2 regions of the Streptococcus equinus genome follow, and region 1 is predicted to be linked to the other one. Evidence: predicted binding sites of a transcription regulator. Region 1 holds the regulator's gene; the other holds the start of a gene.
What was found. Region 1 encodes HrcA, which represses chaperone genes, less so after heat shock. Its sites were predicted from a motif close to TTAGCACTCNNNNNNNNNGAGTGCTAA; they were not measured.
Positions count from the first base shown of each region.

Region 2: a site for HrcA is predicted at 1,918-1,944, ahead of groES (co-chaperone GroES). Genes of this name have one in related genera too.

Region 1 is NZ_CP185763.1:1,268,401-1,271,950, forward strand. It holds gene ACN0NP_RS06300 (M15 family metallopeptidase) at 1-494, shown strand, start outside; gene ACN0NP_RS06305 (glycoside hydrolase family 73 protein) at 491-1,081, shown strand; gene hrcA (heat-inducible transcriptional repressor HrcA) at 1,215-2,249, shown strand; gene grpE (nucleotide exchange factor GrpE) at 2,295-2,834, shown strand; gene dnaK (molecular chaperone DnaK) at 2,913-3,550, shown strand, end outside.
Region 2 is NZ_CP185763.1:1,096,931-1,100,480, forward strand. It holds gene ACN0NP_RS05520 (ABC transporter substrate binding protein) at 1-992, shown strand, start outside; gene ACN0NP_RS05525 (ABC transporter ATP-binding protein) at 992-1,795, shown strand; gene groES (co-chaperone GroES) at 1,973-2,257, shown strand; gene groL (chaperonin GroEL) at 2,308-3,550, shown strand, end outside.

The DNA.
Region 1 (3,550 bases):
TTGATAATATTACTGTAGATTCTCGTATTGCTGATAATGCTCGTAGTTTTTTAGCAGCAGCGCAGGCTATTGATGCTAGTGAACATTTAATCTCAGGTTATCGCAGTGTAGCTTACCAAGAGGAGTTATTTAATTCATATGTTTCACAAGAAATGGCAGCTGATTCAAGTTTGACGCAATCGCAAGCTGAAGATTTGGTAAAAACATATTCACAGCCTGCTGGAGCTAGTGAACATCAGACTGGTTTAGCTATGGATATGAGTACTGTAAATTATCTTAATCAAAGTGATGCTGATGTTGTTGAAAAAGTGTCAGCAATCGCTCCAGAGTACGGATTTGTTCTTCGTTTTCCAAAAGGAAAAATGGAGTCAACTGGTGTTGATTATGAAGATTGGCATTTCCGCTACGTTGGTAAGGAATCTGCAAAATATATGACTGAAAACAATTTAAGTCTTGAAGAATATATTGCATTGTTGAAGGAGAACAAGCGATGAAATCTCGATTTTCTCTAGTCCAATTTCTGATTTTTCTTGCTGTTTTGGTATTTGGAATTTTTTCACCATTGTATGCTCATCGTGCTATACCGAATGCTGATAAAGTTGAAAAAGTTTCCTATACTAAGAAAGAATTTTTTGACACAATCGCTCCAAGTGTTCAGGAAGTAGCGAGTGCATATGGTGTTAAACCATCTATAGTGATGGCACAAGCTGCTCTGGAATCTAATTATGGTCGCTATTTATTAGCGTCAAAGTATCATAATTTATTTGCAGTTTCTGCTCAGCCAGGAGATAAGATAATCACTCTTAAGTACAAGCATTATTTTGTCAACGAATGGCAGACTGAAATCGGACAATTTGCGGTTTACAAATCATGGGATGATGCGATTTATGATTACTTTGCTCTTTTAAAGGATGAAAAAATTACTAGTAGCAAAGGAGCTTATGAGCTGATGGTCTCAGATAAAGGGTATAAGAAATTAGCCCAAGCATTGCAAGATATGTCCTTTAGTACTGACCCTGATTATGCGGATAAATTGGTTAAAATCATTGAAGAAAACAACTTAACTTCATACGATAAATAACGAATTAGCACTCTATTAAAAAGAGTGCTAATTTTTTACGCTTTTTCCTTGACACTGTTTTTTAGAGGAGTATAATAGAATTATAAATTAGCAGTCGATGTATATGAGTGCTAAAAATGAAAGGGGCGAGGTTATGATAACACAACGTCAAAGTGATATTTTAAACTTAATTGTTGAATTATTTACGCAGACGCATGAACCTATTGGCTCTAAAACTTTGCAAGCGACGATTGATTCAAGTAGTGCAACTATCAGAAATGATATGGCAAAACTTGAAAAACTAGGATTGCTTGAAAAGGCACATACATCAAGTGGGCGTATGCCAAGCGCTGCTGGATTTAAATATTTCGTTGAACATTCATTGACTCTTGATAGTATTGATGAACGCGATATTTATCAGGTTGTTAAGGCTTTTGATTTTGAAGCTTTCAAGCTTGATGATATTTTGCAAAAAGCAAGTCAAGTTTTAGCAGATATGACTGGTTATACATCGGTGATTTTGGATGTTGAGCCAGCTCGACAAAAATTGACAGCTTTTGATATTGTTCAATTATCAAGTCATGATGCTTTAGCTGTTTTAACTTTAGATGAATCAAAACCAGCAACGATTCAGTTTGCTATTCCAAAAAACTTTATGTTGAAGGATTTAGTGACATTGAAGGAAATCGTTGACGAGCGTTTGCTCGGACGCACGGTGATGGATATTCATTATAAGTTACGAACTGAAATTCCTCAGGTTTTGCAAAAGTATTTTACTGTTACAGACAACGTTTTGGATTTGTTTGATTACATTTTTGCAGAATTGTTTAGAGAACTGGTTTTCGTAGCTGGTAAAGTTAACTCACTTGATTATGCTGATTTGGAAACTTATCGTTTTCTAGATAATGACCAGAGAGTTGCAGTAGCTCTTCGTTCTTCTATGAAAGAAAATGAGGTTGCAAATGTTCAGGTCGCAGATAGTCAAGAACCAGCCTTAGCAGATGTGACTGTTTTGACACATAAGTTTTTGATTCCTTATCGTGGATTTGGGCTTCTTAGCTTGATTGGTCCGATTGATATGGATTATCGCAGAAGTGTTAGCTTGGTTAATGTTATCGGGCGAGTCTTAGCGATGAAACTTGGTGATTACTACCGTTATCTTAATAGTAATCATTACGAAGTCAACTAAGTTTAGTAATTAATTTAATTTGATAAAAAGATAGGGAGGGACACAGTGTCAGAAGAAACTAAAAACGAAGAACTTCAAGAAGAAGTTGAAGCCACTGATGTTGTGACTGAAGAAGAAACAAAAGAACAGCCTCAAGAAGAGGCTCAAAACGAAGAATTGCAAAAAGCACTTGAACGTGCTGAAGATTTTGAAAACAAATATCTTCGAGCTCATGCTGAAATGCAAAATATTCAACGTCGTGCTAACGAAGAACGTCAACAATTGCAAAAATATCGTTCACAAGATTTAGCAAAAGCTATCTTGCCAAGTTTGGATAATTTGGAACGTGCACTTGCTGTTGAAGGTTTGACTGATGATGTGAAAAAAGGTCTTGAAATGACACGTGATAGCTTGATTCGCGCGCTTAACGAAGAAGGCGTTGAAGAAGTTGTCGCTGAAAACTTTGACCACAACTTACATATGGCTGTTCAAACACTTCCTGCAGATGATGAACATCCAGCAGATAGCATTGCACAAGTTCTTCAAAAAGGTTATAAACTTCACGAACGTCTCTTGCGTCCAGCAATGGTCGTTGTTTACAACTAATTGGCTTGACCGCAATGTCATTAAACTATAACTGAAAGTAAATAAAGATAAATTCATAATAAAAAAGAGGGATAGAACATGTCTAAAATTATTGGTATTGACTTAGGTACAACAAACTCAGCTGTTGCAGTTCTTGAAGGAACTGAATCAAAAATCATTGCTAACCCAGAAGGTAACCGTACAACTCCATCAGTTGTTTCATTCAAAAATGGTGAAATCATTGTTGGTGATGCTGCAAAACGTCAAGCAGTAACAAATCCAGATACAGTTATCTCTATCAAATCTAAAATGGGTACTTCTGAAAAAGTATCTGCAAACGGTAAAGAATATACTCCACAAGAAATCTCAGCAATGATTCTTCAATACCTTAAAGGTTACGCTGAAGATTACCTTGGTGAAAAAGTAACAAAAGCAGTTATCACAGTTCCTGCATACTTCAACGATGCTCAACGTCAAGCAACTAAAGACGCTGGTAAAATCGCTGGTCTTGAAGTAGAACGTATCGTCAACGAACCAACTGCAGCTGCTCTTGCATATGGTCTTGATAAAACTGATAAAGATGAAAAAATCTTGGTATTCGACCTTGGTGGTGGTACATTCGACGTATCAATCCTTGAACTTGGTGATGGTGTCTTCGACGTACTTGCTACAGCAGGTGATAACAAACTTGGTGGTGACGACTTCGACCAAAAAATTATTGATTGGTTAGTTGCTGA
Region 2 (3,550 bases), 170 kb from region 1:
AATCACAGACAGCTACGGCAGATAGCAGCAAAACAATAGCTACTCCTAAAAAATCAAGTCAGTCTGACAAGAAAACGTCAAATGCTTGGTTTGATATTATCTTAACTGCCATTTCACAAGGGCTTTTGTGGGCGATTATGGCGATTGGGGTGTTCATTACTTTTCGTATTTTGGATATCGCTGACCTTTCAGCAGAAGGTTCATTCCCGCTCGGAGCAGCTTCAACAGCAATCATGATTGTCAATGGTATCAACCCGTTGATTGCGACTATTGGTGGTTTTGTGGCTGGTATGCTTGCAGGAGCAGTAGCCGGGTTCTTGCATACTAAGATGAAAATTCCAGCACTGCTAACAGGGATCATCGTCTTGACAGCTCTTTATTCTGTTAATCTTTTGGTTTTAGGAAGTGCCAACGTGTCACTAGCTGGGCAAACAACTTTGGTTACAGTACTGACATCAGCACTTAGTCTTTCAAAACTTAATGCTGTGATTTTGATTGGTGTGATTTTTGTGACCTTGGTAATTCTTTTACTTGTTGTGTTGTTGAACACGCAACTAGGACTTGCTCTTCGTGCGACAGGAGACAACCTTGCTATGGGTGAAGCAAATGGGATTAAAGTTGACCGCATGAAAATCTTTGGTTACATGATTTCAAATGGCTTGATTGCTCTTGCGGGCTCACTTTTAGCACAAAATAATGGCTACGCTGATATGAATATGGGAACAGGAACAATCGTTAATGGCTTGGCATCTATTATTCTTGCGGAAGTCATCGTCAAATACTTGCCGCTTGGTAAACGTCTCTGGTCAATTGTTCTTGGTTCAATTTTGTATCGTTTGGTTCTTGTAATCATTTTAGCCATGAACGTGGATGCTCAGATGCTAAAACTAGCATCAGCAGTTCTTCTTGCTCTTATTCTCTACGTTCCAGAAATCAGAAACAAACTTCACATTAAACCCTCAAAAACATTGACACCAGGAGGTAACGAATAATGGCACTTTTAAGCTTATCAACTATTCATAAAACATTTGAAAAAGGTACGGTCAACGAAAATCACGTGTTACGTGGTCTTGATTTGGACATTGAACAAGGGGATTTCATCTCTGTCATTGGTGGAAATGGTGCTGGAAAATCAACGCTGATGAATTCTATTGCAGGTGTTGTTGAGATTGATGAGGGAGATATCGTGCTCGATGGTCAATCGATTCGAAAAGCGTCTGTTGCTGCACGTTCAAAAGATATTAGTCGTGTTTTCCAAGATCCACGCATGGGAACAGCGACGAATCTAACCATTGAAGAAAATATGGCAATTGCTTACCGTCGTGGTAAAAAACGCAGTTTCTTTAAAAAATCAATCACAGAAACAGAACGTCAATTGTTCAAGGAAAAATTAGCCGAGCTTGGTTTAGGTTTGGAAAATCGCATGAAAACAGATGCGGCATTTCTATCAGGTGGTCAACGTCAAGCATTGACTCTTGCTATGGCGACCTTGGTTCGACCAAAAATTCTTCTTCTTGATGAACACACAGCCGCGCTTGACCCAAAAACGAGTGACATGGTTATGCAGCTGACTAAAAAAGTAGTTGAAGAACAAGAACTTACAACCTTGATGATTACTCACAACATGGAACATGCTATCGAGTACGGTAACCGTCTGGTCATGCTTTATCATGGTAAAATCGTTGTTGATGTTCGTGGTGAAGAAAAGAAAAATCTCACCGTCGCACAACTCATGGATCTCTTCCACAAAAACAGTGGTCAAGTCCTAAACGATGACGCTTTGGTTTTGGGATAAAATAGTAAAAGCTGAGCCAAACTTCCTTTTGACAATGAGGAAATAGGCTCAGCTTATTTTTGATAAATAGTGTTTTTTTCTTGACTATTTCTGACCAAGTGTTAGAATAGTTTTTGTAGACATTAGCACTCTAGTACAAAGAGTGCTAACGATAATAAAAATATTGGAGGCAAAAGCATGTTGAAACCATTAGGTGACCGTGTGGTCTTGAAAGTTGAAGAAGAAAAAGAACAAACAGTTGGTGGTTTTGTCCTTGCTGGCGCAGGCAAAGAAAGAACTCAAACAGCAACTGTTGTAGCTGTTGGTACAGGTGCTCGTACATTGACAGGTGAATTGGTAGCACCAAGTGTTGCAGCTGGCGATAAAGTTATTATCGAAAACGGTGCAGGTGTCGAAGTAAAAGATGGTGAAGACACTGTGACTATCGTTCGTGAAGCTGAAATTTTAGCCGTATTGGCGTAAGATAGATTAATAAAATAGTATATTAATAGAAATCAAACAGAGGAATAGATATGGCAAAAGATATTAAATTTTCATCAGATGCACGCGCAAGCATGATGCGTGGGGTAGATATTTTAGCAGATACAGTTAAAGTAACCTTAGGCCCTAAAGGTCGTAACGTAGTTCTTGAAAAATCATTTGGCTCACCACTTATCACAAATGATGGTGTCACAATCGCCAAAGAAATCGAACTAGAAGACCATTTTGAAAACATGGGAGCAAAACTTGTATCAGAAGTTGCTTCTAAAACAAATGACATTGCTGGTGATGGTACAACAACTGCCACAGTTTTGACACAAGCAATCGTTCGTGAAGGTCTTAAAAATGTTACTGCAGGTGCTAACCCAATCGGCATTCGTCGTGGTATCGAATCAGCTGTTAAAGTTGCTGTTGATGAATTGAAATCAATTGCTCAACCAGTTGCTAACAAAGAAGCTATTGCACAAGTTGCTGCCGTTTCATCACGTTCTGAAAAAGTTGGTGAATACATTTCAGAAGCTATGGAAAAAGTTGGTAACGATGGTGTTATCACAATCGAAGAATCACGTGGTATGGAAACAGAACTTGATGTAGTAGAAGGTATGCAGTTTGACCGTGGTTACCTTTCACAATACATGGTTACTGACAATGAAAAAATGGTTGCAGACCTTGAAAATCCATACATCTTGATTACAGATAAGAAAATCTCAAACATTCAAGATATCTTGCCACTTCTTGAAGAAGTTCTTAAAACAAGTCGTCCACTTCTTATCATCGCTGATGACGTTGATGGTGAAGCTCTTCCAACACTTGTACTTAACAAAATCCGTGGTACTTTCAACGTTGTAGCTGTTAAAGCTCCTGGATTTGGTGACCGTCGTAAAGCTATGCTTGAAGATATCGCTATTTTGACTGGTGCGACTGTTATCACAGAAGACCTTGGTCTTGATTTGAAAGATGCTAACATGACTGCTCTTGGTCAAGCTGCTAAAGTAACGGTTGATAAAGACAGTACTGTTATTGTTGAAGGTGCTGGTGATGCGACAGCTATCGCTAACCGTGTTAACGTGATTAAATCACAACTTGCTTCAACAACATCAGAATTTGACCGTGAAAAATTGCAAGAACGTTTGGCTAAATTAGCTGGTGGTGTTGCAGTTATCAAAGTTGGTGCAGCCACAGAAACTGCTCTTAAAGAAATGAAATTGCGTATCGAAGACGCGCTTAACGCTACACGCGCAGCCGTTGAAGAAGGTATTGTTGCAGGTGGTGGTA